Regions from separate parts of the Rhizobium brockwellii genome, predicted to be linked through region 3. Evidence: predicted binding sites of a transcription regulator. Region 3 holds the regulator's gene; each other region holds the start of a gene.
What was found. The regulator HrcA, encoded in region 3, represses chaperone genes, less so after heat shock. The targets are predictions, from matches to a motif close to GTTAGCACTCNCNNNNNGNGAGTGCTAAC.
Positions count from the first base shown of each region.

Region 1: a site for HrcA is predicted at 2,186-2,214, ahead of RLCC275e_RS27510 (co-chaperone GroES). Genes of this name have one in related genera too.
Region 2: a site for HrcA is predicted at 2,361-2,389, ahead of RLCC275e_RS05265 (co-chaperone GroES). Genes of this name have one in related genera too.

Region 1 is NZ_CP053440.1:831,652-835,804, forward strand. Features, by position in the region: gene groL (chaperonin GroEL) at 1-1,579, opposite strand, end outside; gene RLCC275e_RS27510 (co-chaperone GroES) at 1,733-2,047, opposite strand; gene RLCC275e_RS27515 (hypothetical protein) at 2,394-2,684, shown strand; gene RLCC275e_RS27520 (hypothetical protein) at 2,793-3,155, shown strand; gene RLCC275e_RS27525 (DUF2934 domain-containing protein) at 3,209-3,535, shown strand; gene RLCC275e_RS27530 (HD domain-containing protein) at 3,541-3,960, shown strand; gene RLCC275e_RS27535 (cyclase) at 4,102-4,153, opposite strand, start outside.
Region 2 is NZ_CP053439.1:1,023,997-1,028,149, forward strand. Features, by position in the region: gene RLCC275e_RS05240 (transglutaminase-like domain-containing protein) at 1-748, opposite strand, end outside; gene RLCC275e_RS05245 (DUF1488 family protein) at 776-1,051, opposite strand; gene RLCC275e_RS05250 (hypothetical protein) at 1,042-1,338, opposite strand; gene RLCC275e_RS05255 (hypothetical protein) at 1,335-1,670, opposite strand; gene RLCC275e_RS05260 (hypothetical protein) at 1,667-1,930, opposite strand; gene RLCC275e_RS05265 (co-chaperone GroES) at 2,443-2,760, shown strand; gene groL (chaperonin GroEL) at 2,810-4,153, shown strand, end outside.
Region 3 is NZ_CP053439.1:4,811-8,963, reverse strand. Features, by position in the region: gene RLCC275e_RS00045 (nucleoside hydrolase) at 183-1,127, shown strand; gene grpE (nucleotide exchange factor GrpE) at 1,167-1,799, opposite strand; gene hrcA (heat-inducible transcriptional repressor HrcA) at 1,910-2,998, opposite strand; gene rph (ribonuclease PH) at 3,127-3,846, shown strand; gene RLCC275e_RS00025 (VOC family protein) at 3,843-4,153, shown strand, end outside.

The DNA of each region.
Region 1 (4,153 bases), on a different replicon from region 3:
TGGGTTTCTCGGCGATCATGGCTTCCGTCGTGACGAGAAGACCGGCGATGGAGGCCGCATCCTGCAGCGCGGTTCGAACCACCTTGGCTGGATCGATGACGCCCTGTGCATAGAGGTCGCCATACTCGCCCGTCTGAGCGTTCCAGCCGTAAGAGAATTCGCTTTTCTCGCGCAGCTTGCCGACAATGACCGAGCCTTCCGCTCCGGCGTTTTCGGCGATCTGGCGAGCCGGCGCCTCGACCGCGCGGCGAACGATGTCGACACCGACGCGCTGGTCAGTATTGGCGGTCTTGACATTGTCGAGCGCCTTGACGGCGCGCAGCAGCGCCACGCCGCCGCCCGGCAGGATGCCTTCCTCGACCGCCGCTCGGGTTGCATGCAGCGCGTCGTCGACGCGGTCCTTCTTTTCCTTCACTTCGACTTCCGTCGAGCCGCCGACGCGGATGACGGCAACGCCGCCGGCAAGCTTGGCAAGGCGTTCCTGCAGTTTCTCGCGGTCATAGTCCGAGGTGGTTTCTTCGATCTGGGCCTTGATCTGGGCAACGCGGCCTTCGATGTCGGACTTGGCGCCTGACCCATCGACGATCGTGGTGGTTTCCTTCTCGATCGAAACCTTCTTGGCACGGCCGAGCATGTCGAGCGTGACGGATTCGAGCTTGATGCCGAGATCTTCGGAGATGACGGTGCCGGCGGTCAGGATGGCAATGTCTTCGAGCATGGCCTTGCGGCGGTCGCCGAAGCCGGGCGCCTTGACGGCGGCGATCTTCAGGCCCCCGCGCAGCTTGTTGACGACGAGCGTAGCAAGAGCTTCGCCTTCGACGTCTTCAGCGATGATGAGGAGCGGCTTGCTGGATTGGACGACGGCTTCGAGAACCGGCAGCATCGATTGCAGGTTCGACAGCTTCTTCTCATGGATGAGGATATAAGGGTCTTCGAACTCCACCCGCATCTTGTCGGCATTGGTGACGAAGTAGGGGCTGAGATAGCCGCGGTCGAACTGCATGCCTTCGACGACTTCGAGTTCGGTCTCCGCAGTCTTTGCTTCTTCGACGGTGATCACGCCATCATTGCCGACCTTTTCCATGGCTTCCGCCAAAAAGTGGCCGATTTCGGCATCGCCATTGGCGGATATGGTGCCGACCTGGGCGATTTCGGAATTGTTGGAGATCTTGCGGGCGTTGGCCTTCAGTTCCGCGACGATGGCGGCGACCGCAAGATCGATGCCGCGTTTCAGGTCCATCGGGTTCATACCCGACGTGACCGCCTTGGCGCCCTCCTTGACGATTGCCTGGGCCAGTACCGTTGCCGTCGTGGTGCCGTCGCCGGCGACGTCGCTGGTCTTCGAAGCAACTTCGCGGACCATCTGGGCGCCCATGTTTTCGAACTTGTCTTCGAGTTCGATTTCCTTGGCGACCGAAACGCCGTCCTTGGTGATGCGCGGGGCGCCGAAAGATCTTTCGATCACGACGTTGCGGCCTTTCGGGCCGAGGGTCGCCTTTACGGCGTTGGCCAGGATGTCGACGCCACGCAGCATCTTCTCGCGGGCTTCGGTGCTGAATTTAATTTCTTTAGCAGCCATGTCCTCACTCCTTCATAGGCAGCCAGAGTAATTCCAGGAAAAGTGCGACGCGGTTTTCCTTTCGGAATTGCGTCAGAAATAAAAGGTTGGAGCGGTTCTGCGTTTCCATGAAAGGCTGAAACGTTCCAGCATTGACTGATGTCCGCAGGGATCTCAGGCGGCCTGCTTCTTTTCGCCCTGCGGTTCGATGATCCCCATCACGTCGCTTTCCTTCATGATCAGCAGGTCTTCGCCATTGATCTTGATCTCGGTGCCCGACCATTTGCCAAACAGGATGCGATCGCCAGTCTTGACGTCGAGCGCCTGGATTTGGCCGGCGTCGTTGCGCGCGCCGGGGCCAACGGCAATGACCTCGCCTTCCTGCGGTTTTTCCTTGGCGGTGTCGGGAATGATGATGCCGCCCTTGGTCTTTTCCTCTGAAACGACCCGGCGGACGAGAATGCGGTCGTGAAGCGGTCGGAACGACATGTCTTCCTCCATCGACAAACAGTGATGACGTTGTCTTTAGCCGGACCGGATGACCAATCCGGGCGGGTGCTCGCGCGCGAGCCTCGTGAGAATGATTTGGTTCGATGGTTTTGCAATTCAAGAGGTGATGGAAGAAAAATTGGCACTCCCTGCTCGTGAGTGCTAACGCCCGGTAGGGAACAGAAAATTGCCTCCCGCGTTCGAACAATGAAGGCGACGGCGTGGTGCCGGAGGCGACTTCGAGCTGCATTGAGGCTTGAATCGGGATTTCGGCATTCCCAACTCTTTGGTGATCGAGGCTTGCTTAAGCTCGGTCATCGTCCCACGTCTTTTTGGAGTGAGTGACATGGAAGAACAGACCAATATCATCAAAGACCTCAGTGTCGAGGAACGCGAGGAAATTCTCGTCGATATCGCCCGTACGCTGGAGGACACGGCACGTGAGGCCTATGTCGAAGGCAATACGCAGTTTGCCGCACTTTCCAACAACATGGCCGAAGCGATCCGCGTCAATGCCGATGAACTCGCCCGTGATGATCCAGAAAATGCCGAGCTCGTATTTCAGCAGGCGACGGCGATGATCTCCCAATTCGAGGCCGTACACCCCTATCGAATGGTGAGTATGGCCGTCCATTGATCGCCGGATGCGTGGCCCCGCCTCGATCCCCCGCTCAAATCAATCGCCCACCACGCGGAACTCTCACTGCTTGCGAAGGTTATGGGATCACAACTCGAAAGGTGATCCATGACGACTTTCAAATCCAGCGTGCCGCCCGAGAGCGGCACAGATGACGCGCGTTCCGCCGATACAGAACGGGCCGAGACCGATCGCAAAAGGGCATTGGAAACAGCCCGACGCAACGCCAGCTCGGCATTAAATCGTGATAGCGGCACCGAAACCGAAACCCCAAGCCTGAAGCTTGCAAAAGAATATCTCAGCCTCGGCGGCCACCGTCGATCCATGATCGACGACAATATCACCGATGTTCGCCAATGGGACGAGGATCCGCCGGAAGCCGAACGGTTCTGGAAGGAGCGGGTGGAGACGCTTCCAAAGGATCAACGCAAACAGGTGGAGGATTTTCTTCCAACCATCAACACGCCCTGAGGCGGCTGGGCCCGTTCGTCGAACGGCTCATTCCAATGCGCTTGGAGGAGATCATGGCTATAGACAAGCACGAGCAGATACGCCAGCGCGCCTACGAAATCTGGGAGGCCGAGGGCCGCCCGGATGGCGCCGACCAGCGCCATTGGCTTCAAGCCTGCGACGAACTGTCGGGCGAGGATGAGAATGAGACGCTGCAGAATCTGCTCGATGAAGACGACAGGGATGACGCAGCGCTTCTTCAAGGCGCCGGTGAGAGCGGCGATTTCGATCGGCCACGAGCGAGGGCTGTTCAGGCATCCAAGGCTCCGGTGGCTGACATCGAAATGACGACGGGCGAAAAGTCTTCCCGGCGGAAGATCAGGAAGACCGAGGGACCGTGATCGCTATGCAGCATCTCGACCATGCCATCCAGATCGCTCTTACAGCCCACGAAGGTAAGGCGGACAAAACCGGCCGGCCGTTCTTCGAACACTGCCAGAGAGTAGCCCTTCTCGTTTCCGGCGACGAGACTCGAACGGTCGCTTACCTTCATGACGTCGTCGAAAAGGGAAGCGGCTGGACGCTCGACAGGCTGAGGGAAGAAGGCTTTCCGCCGGCGATCATCTCGGCGGTGAATGCTCTGACACGGCGGCCGGACGAGCCGGATGACGACTTCGTCAGACGTGCAGCATCAAACCCGCTGGCCTTGCCAGTCAAACGGGCCGATCTTGAAGACAATCTCCGGCAGGCCGAACAAGCTGGCAAGAAAACGGAAAAATACCAGCGCGGCCTGGATCTCCTGCGTGACATCAGGAACGGACAATAGGAACGCGGACAAATTTGCGCAGTTCGCCTGCAACTGCCACCAAGGTCGGCAATCGGCGCAAGAGCGAACTGCTCGGCGTGTCATGTGAGCGAGCGCAACCTGGAGTCCGCTGTGCAGCGGCGGAGGCCGTTTGGCCTTATTTCATGCTTTGTTGGTGAACCACACCGTCGGCGCGCCGAGCACTCCTCCCGTG
Region 2 (4,153 bases), 1.0 Mb from region 3:
AATTGATGAGCGGTATGTCGGCGGCGTCGCGCCCGCGTGCGACGATGATACGACCGATCCGCGGCGTGTTGTTGCGCGGATCGAATGTATGCCATGCACCGTCGAGGAAGACCTCGATCCAGGCGCTGAAGTCCATCGGATCGACGACGGGAATACCGATGTCACCGAGATGGCCATTGATATATCGGGCAGGAATGTTGAGGCAACGGCACAGCGCCACCGCGAGATGCGCAAAGTCGCGACAGACGCCGACACGTTCGTGGAACGCCTCGAAAGCTGTCCGCGTCGATCGCGCCTGCATGTAGTCGAATTGGATATGGCCGTGAACGAAGTCGCAGATCGCCTGAACGCGGCCCCAGCCGGGTGAGACGGTGCCGAACATATCCCATGCAATCTGGCTGAGACGATCCGTCTCGCAATAGCGGCTGCCCATCAGGTAGACGAGGCAATCATCCGGCAACTCCGAAACCGGGAGTTCCCTGGCTCCTGGCAGCGACCTGTCCAGTTTGCCGTCGTCTTCGATCGTCGCATCGCCCCATATGGTCAGGTCGCCCGCTGGGGCAACCAACCGAAGACAGCGGTTGCCGAAGAGATCGCGATAGGTCGAAGTGGGAACATCGGGCGTGGTGAAGACCGTTTCCGGAATTCTGATGTCGGCCGCGCGATCGTCATGAACCGACAACAGACAGACCAATGCTGTCGGCTGCGGGCAGGTCAACGTTATTTCATAGCCGTAACGGATTAACATGGAGCGTTCTCGCGCGTCCGGATCCGTCTAGCGGAAATCCGCCGCAGTTAGAGTATAGAAGGCGCGGCGGCGGTAGGAATAGGCTTTGTGTGCCACGTTCTGAATGGAGTTGCGCAGGGCGTCGAAAGACGAAAGCCACCTCGTTTCCGAAGGCTCGGTTCTTTGCAATGCGGCGTCGGATTTCGCCAGCGCGCCAACCTCGATGAAGAACAACACCTGGAACATGCCGTCATGGCCGACGAAGCGCACAGCATTTCTCGCTGCATCGAAGCTACGGCTTTGGTTTAGGAAAGCTAGCGCCATGGTTGGACCGGCGGGCTCTTACGAGCACTCCGAGCGGCGCCCGACAGCCTGAGCCATTCCTTCCGGTATCCTATGTTGAGGAGATTGAAGGACATCATGTCTTCCCCGGCTTCCGCATGGTCGACGTGCACGGGAACGCTTGCAGAAACACGATAGACGGTCCACGAACGGGCGGATTCGATCCGGCGGTCGTGTTCGATCTCCATGGAGTAGCGGCCGGGCGCTTCCCAGGTGTGGACGGCAAAGGCATTCCGTCTTCGTTCGGCTTCGTCTTCATGGCTGTTCACGATGTCAACCTTTCGTCGTTCGGGCCGTGGCCATGGCCAAACGTCCTCTCGATCAGTGTTGCGCCGCTGCCGGCGGGCGATAGGTTTACCAGTTCCAGGCTATCTTCCGTCGCGACCCGCTCATGACGTTCATCGTCACTGCGAATGCGGTATTGCAGCACATTTCCTCTGAGAGGCAGCGTGGCGGTAATGCGGTATGTGTCGGGAAGCTTGGAGGGAACGACCAAGAACCCGTCCTTCACTCGGACAGTCTGCCCCACCTTGAAGATATGCGTTGCTGCCTCGCGCCGGATTGAGCGTCCATTGCGTTGCGGGATGCGCGTAGCGGTCATGACGGTTTGTGGTCCTTTTCGATCGCGGTTTCGAGATCTGACAGGTGGATAGGCATCATCTGCTGCGTCGAACTCTGCGCGGCGATCGCCGGCAGGTGGATGAAGGCGCCGACCCGTCGCCAGGCAAGCCTGGAAACGCTGTCGATCAATTCCTCGTCATAGTCGACGCGGTATTCTCCGGCTGGCTGCGCCCCGTCGAAGCCGGGCAGGCGGAATGGGGATGAAAAGCGGACGACGGTTTGTGTGGTGCGACTTGTCACGGCTGAGGCCTCCGCAGGAACACACCGATGCGTTTCCTGTATCGTTGAGATCCGAACCGGACGAACTCGAGGCTGCCGGTACATCCGCGGTCAGCGCCAAGCTCATTCCGGATCAGAACAGGCGAAATCAACGCCGGAACGACGTCATGGATCGCTATCGAGAATTCAGTGGTGATGGCGGGTCGTAGGTCTCTGACACCGCGAAGCCAGGTCGGCCAAATCGACGAGGCCTATCATTGCGCCTCGATTGAGCTTAAATCAAGATAAATTCTGATTTATATATGAAAAACGCCAAATTAACTCTTCGTTCACGCAAATAAAATGGGACGCGACGGCGCAAAAAATTCTATTCATTTCCTGATTATTACAAAATATCAGGTCGGTTTGATTTCCTGAATATCTTAAAAAAATTCCTGCGTGAATAATATTTCTTGGCACTCCTATCAATCGAGTGCCACGAGTGCTATTTATGAGTTGCAGCCGCCCTACGCGCCGGCAGCAGAAAGACCTCTATGAAATTCCGTTCACTTCACGACCGCGTCGTCATTCGACGTGCGGAAGGCGATGTCAAATCCAAGGGCGGGATCATCATTCCAGACACCGCCAAGGAGAAGCCGCAGCAAGGCGAAGTGGTCGCAGTCGGCCCGGGCCTGCGCGACAAAAGCGGCAATCTGGTCCCGCTTGATGTCGAGGTCGGTGATCTCATTCTGTTTGGAAAATGGTCGGGGACAGAGGTCACGATCGATGGCGAAACCCTTCTGATCATGAAGGAGACCGACATCATGGGCATCGTCGAAAAGACCGAAGCGGCTGCCGACAAAGCCGCCTGAGCGTCGAATTTGTGACCAGCATCTCAAGACCGAACTGGGAAGAAATATCATGTCTGCCAAGGAAATCAGGTTCTCCACCGACGCGCGCGACCGCCTGCTACGAGGCGTCGAATTGCTCAACAACGCCGTCAAGGTGACGCTTGGCCCGAAGGGTCGCAACGTCGTCATCGACAAGGCCTATGGCGCACCGCGCATTACCAAGGACGGCGTTAGCGTCGCCAAGGAGATCGAGCTCGCCGACAAGTTCGAGAACATGGGCGCGCAAATGGTGCGCGAGGTGGCTTCGAAGACCAATGATCTTGCCGGCGACGGCACGACGACGGCAACGGTGCTCGCCGCCTCCATCTTCCGCGAAGGCGCAAAGCTCGTCGCTGCCGGCATGAACCCGATGGATCTCAGGCGCGGCATCGATCTCGGCGTCACCGCCGTCGTCAAGGAAATCAAGGCGCGGGCGATGAAGGTCAAATCATCAGGCGAGATCGCCCAGGTCGGCACCATTGCCGCCAATGGCGACGCCGCCATCGGTGAGATGATCGCCAAGGCGATGGACAAGGTCGGCAATGAGGGCGTCATAACGGTCGAAGAGGCGCGAACCGCCGAGACCGAACTCGACGTCGTCGAGGGTATGCAGTTCGACCGCGGCTATCTCTCACCCTATTTCGTCACCAATGCCGAGAAGATGCGCGTGGAACTGGAGGATCCCTATATCCTCGTTCACGAGAAGAAACTTGGCAGCCTGCAGGCGATGCTGCCGATCCTGGAAGCTGTCGTACAGACTGGCAAACCGCTGCTGCTCATCTCGGAGGACGTCGAAGGCGAGGCGCTGGCGACGCTTGTTGTCAACAAGCTGCGCGGCGGCCTGAAGGTCGCAGCCGTCAAGGCGCCGGGTTTCGGTGATCGCCGCAAGGCCATGCTGGAAGACATTGCCGTGCTTACATCAGGCCAGATGATTTCCGAGGATCTCGGCATCAAGCTCGACAACGTCACGCTCGATATGCTCGGCCACGCCAAGCGCGTGCTGATCGACAAGGAGAGCACCACGATCATCGACGGCGCCGGCGACAAAGCAGCCATCCAGGCGCGCATCCAGCAGATCAAGGCGCAGATCGAGGAGACCACCTCCGATTACGACAAGGAAAAGCTGCAGGAACGCCTGGCGAAACTCGCCGGCGGCGTCGCAGTCATCCGCGTCGGCGGCGCCACCGAGACGGAAGTCAAGGAAAAGAAGGACCGCATCGATGACGCGCTGAACGCCACCCGTGCGGCGGTCGAGGAGGGCATCGTGCCCGGCGGCGGCGTGGCACTGTTGCGCGCCAAGTCGGCGCTGACGGGCCTGACCGGGGAGAACGCCGACGTAACGGCGGGCATCTCGATCGTGCTCAGGGCACTCGAA
Region 3 (4,153 bases):
GGGACGCGACGTGCCGGCGTCGGCCTCTCAATTTAAGGCGGTGGCGTCAGGCTCTTTCCTTGACAAAGCGTCTGCTGCCTCGCATCAAAACGTGCCCGCGCGGAATGTGTTGATTTGTGACGGGACGTGAAGAAATCGGTGCATACCCCGATAACACGCAGTGCGAGGATGGAACGATCGGAATGGCAAGCGCAAGAAAGATCATCATCGATACGGATCCCGGCCAGGACGACGCGGCCGCCATCATGCTTGCCTTCGGCAGTCCCGATGAGCTGGAGGTTTTGGGGATCACCACGGTCGCCGGCAACGTGCCGCTGTCGCTCACCAGCCGCAATGCGCGCATCGTCTGCGAGCTCTGCGGACGGACGGAGACGAAGGTTTTCGCCGGCGCCGCCGCGCCGATCGCCCGCAAGCTGGTGACGGCCGAACATGTGCACGGCAAGACCGGTCTCGACGGTCCGGAACTCAGCGAGCCGACGATGGCGCTGCAGCCCGGCCATGCCGTCGACTTCATCATCGAGACGCTGCGCCGAGAGCCGGAAGGCACGGTGACGCTGTGCACGCTCGGGCCGCTCACCAATATCGGCATGGCCTTCCAGAAGGCGCCCGACATCGTCCCCCGCATCCGTGAGCTGGTGATGATGGGCGGCGGCTTCTTCGAGGGCGGCAACATCACGCCGGCGGCCGAATTCAACATCTATGTCGACCCAGAGGCGGCCGATATCGTCTTCCGCTCAGGCGTTCCGATCGTGATGATGCCGCTTGACGTGACGCATCAATTGCTGACCCGCAAGGACCGGGTGAAGCGCATGGCCGAGATCGGCACGGCACCGGCAAAGGCCATGGTCGAGATGCTGGAATTCTTCGAGCGGTTCGACATCGAGAAATACGGTTCCGACGGCGGGCCGCTGCACGACCCGACCGTTGTCGCCTACCTGCTGAAGCCGGAGCTTTTTAAGGGCCGCGACTGCAATGTCGAGATCGAGGTTCAGTCCGAACTCACCGTCGGCATGACGGTCGTCGACTGGTGGCACGTGACCGAGCGCAAGCGCAATGCCAGGGTCATGCGCTATGTCGATGCGGACGGCTTCTTCGATCTGCTGATCGAACGCTTCGCCCGCATCTAAAACTTCGTTTCCTTCCTCGCGAGGAGGAAGGAAACGATCTCAGGCGTCTTTCTCGTCGAAGACGGAGTTGGTTTCGGCTTCGGCCGGCTTCGGGCCGCCCTTGGCAACGCCGACCATGGCCGGGCGTAGCACGCGCTCGCCGATGGTGAAGCCTGCCTGCACGACCTGAACGACCGTGTTGTTCGGCACGTCGGGGTTCGGCACCTCGAACATCGCCTGATGGAAATTCGGATCGAACTTCTGGCCAACCGGCTCCAGCTTGCGAACGCCGTGGCGCTCGAGAGCCGACAGCATGGCGCGCTCGGTCATCTCGACACCCTCGATCAGGGTGCTCAGGCCGGCATCGGCCGCAGCCCTGGTCTCCGGAGGGATGGCATCGAGCGCGCGGCGCAGATTGTCCGAGACGGCGAGCATGTCGCGCGCGAAACCCGCGACGGAATAGGACTTGGCATCCTTCACCTCGCGCTCGGTGCGGCGGCGCAGATTGTCCATCTCGGCGGCAAGGCGCAGATAGCGGTCGCGCAGTTCGCCGTTTTCGGCTTTCAGAAGCTCGATCGGGTCCGGCTGGGCGGGTTCTTGCTGCGCAGTTTCGTTCTCGACGTAGGCGGCAGCGTCGGCTGCGGCATCGGCCGCAGGTGCGTCAGGTCCGTTTTTCGTCGTGTCATCGGTCATGACGGTCTCCGGTTGGTGTCTTCAGATGCGCCCGATATCGAGGTTTGACCGAAAAAAATCAAGTCTGCGTGACAAAGAAGCGAAAATTCCGCGTGACTGAGAGCTGCGCATCAAAGCTGATTGCGCGAAAGGCGGGAGACGAGCTGGGCTGTATAGTCCACCATCGGCACGATGCGGGAATAATTGAGCCGTGTCGGGCCGATGACGCCGACGGCGCCGACGATACGATCGTCGTCGTCACGATAGGGCGCGACGATCAGCGACGAGCCGGAAAGCGAGAAGAGCTTGTTTTCCGAACCGATGAAGATGCGCACACCCGAACCGCTTTCGGCGAGATTGAGAATCTCGATCAGGCTGTCCTTCTTCTCGAGGTCGTCGAACAGCAGGCGCAGCCGGTCGAGGTCCTCGGCGCCGGCGAGGCCTTCGAGCAGGTTGGCGCGGCCGCGGATGATCAGCTGCGTCGGTTTTCCCTCGTCCGGGCTGCCGGCCCACACAGCAATGCCGCGCTCGACCAGATCGCGAGAGAGGGCATCGAGCTCGTGGCGGACGTCGTCCTTCAGCCGGCTTAACTGTTTGCGAAGCTCCGGCAGGGTCTGGCCGGACATATGGGCATTGAGGAAATTCGCCGCCTCGGTCAGCTGCGACGAGGTAACGCCGGCCGGCAGCTCGATGATGCGGTTTTCCACCTGATCATGATCGCCGACGAGCACAGCCAGCGCCTTTGTCGGTTCGAGCCGGATGAACTCGACATGTTTCAGCACCGGATCGCTTTTCGAGGTGATAACCAGGCCGGCGCCGCGCGAAATGCCGGACAACATGCGGCTTGCCTCGTTCATCATCGATTCGACGGGATTGCCGCCGCTTTCGGCCCGCACCTGGCGGTCGATGTTGGCGCGTTCCTCGGCCGAGAGGTCGCCGACCTGCATGAAGGCATCGACGAAGAAGCGCAGACCGATCTGGGTCGGCAACCGGCCGGCGCTGACATGCGGCGAATAAATCAGTCCGAGCTCTTCGAGATCGCTCATGACGTTGCGCACCGAGGCCGGCGACAGCGACATCGGCAGGATACGGGACAGGTTGCGCGAACCGAGCGGCTCACCGCTTTCCAGATAACCTTCGACGATGCGACGAAAAATTTCCCTGGAGCGCTCGTCCAGCGCAGCTACGGCATCCGAAACCGACGTCGACCTGATGCCCATGAAGCTTTCGAACCCGTGCTGATGATACTTCCCGAAAAGTAAGTCAAACTAACACCCGTGGCAAAAGGGAATTTGCAAATGAGCGCCGCCAATCGTAGAAGCGGTCAAATAAACCCCAGGAGATAAGAATGCGGCCTTCAGGCAGAAAAATCGACCAGATGCGCAAGGTCTCGTTCGAGCGCAATTTTTCCAAGCATGCGGAAGGCTCCTGCCTGGTGAAGTTCGGCGATACGCATGTGCTCTGCACCGCGAGCCTTGAAGAAAAGACGCCGCCATGGCTGCGCAATACCGGCAAGGGCTGGGTCACGGCCGAATACGGCATGCTGCCGCGGGCAACCGGCGAACGCATGAAGCGCGAAGCCGCCGCCGGCAAGCAGGGCGGCCGCACCCAGGAAATCCAGCGGCTGATCGGCCGGTCGCTGCGCGCCGTCGTCGACTTGCAGGCACTCGGCGAACGGCAGATCACGCTCGATTGCGACGTCATCCAGGCCGATGGCGGCACGCGCACAGCCTCGATCACCGGCGGCTGGATCGCGCTTTACGACTGCCTGAAATGGATGGAAAGCCGCAACATGATCAAGGTCGACCGGGTCTTGAAGGATCACGTCGCTGCCATCTCCTGCGGCATCTTCGCCAGCCAGCCGGTGATCGATCTCGATTACATCGAAGACTCCTCGGCCGAGACCGATGCGAACTTCGTCATGACCGGCACCGGCGGGATCGTCGAGATCCAGGGCACGGCCGAAGGCACGCCGTTCAGCGAGGGCGAATTCACATCGCTGATGCAGCTTGCCAGAAACGGCATCGGTGAACTCGTGGCGCTGCAGAAGCAAGCCGTCGAAGGATGAACCCCATGCTGGAAGGCATGTTGGAAACGGCGCTCTATGCGCGGGATCTCGATCAGGCCGAGGCGTTCTACGAAGACGTTCTCGGGCTTGAAAAGATCGCCCGCGCCGCCAACCGGCATGTCTTCTTCCGCTGTGGCCCCGGCGTTCTCCTGATCTTCAATCCCGAGGAAACGGTGAAGCCGCCGGCGCCTGAAGCACTGCAGGTGCCGCCGCACGGCACGAGCGGCCAAGGCCATGCCTGTTTCCGGGTGTCCGGCCGCAATATCGATGCCATGGCCGAACGGCTGACGGCGGCGGGTGTTGCGAT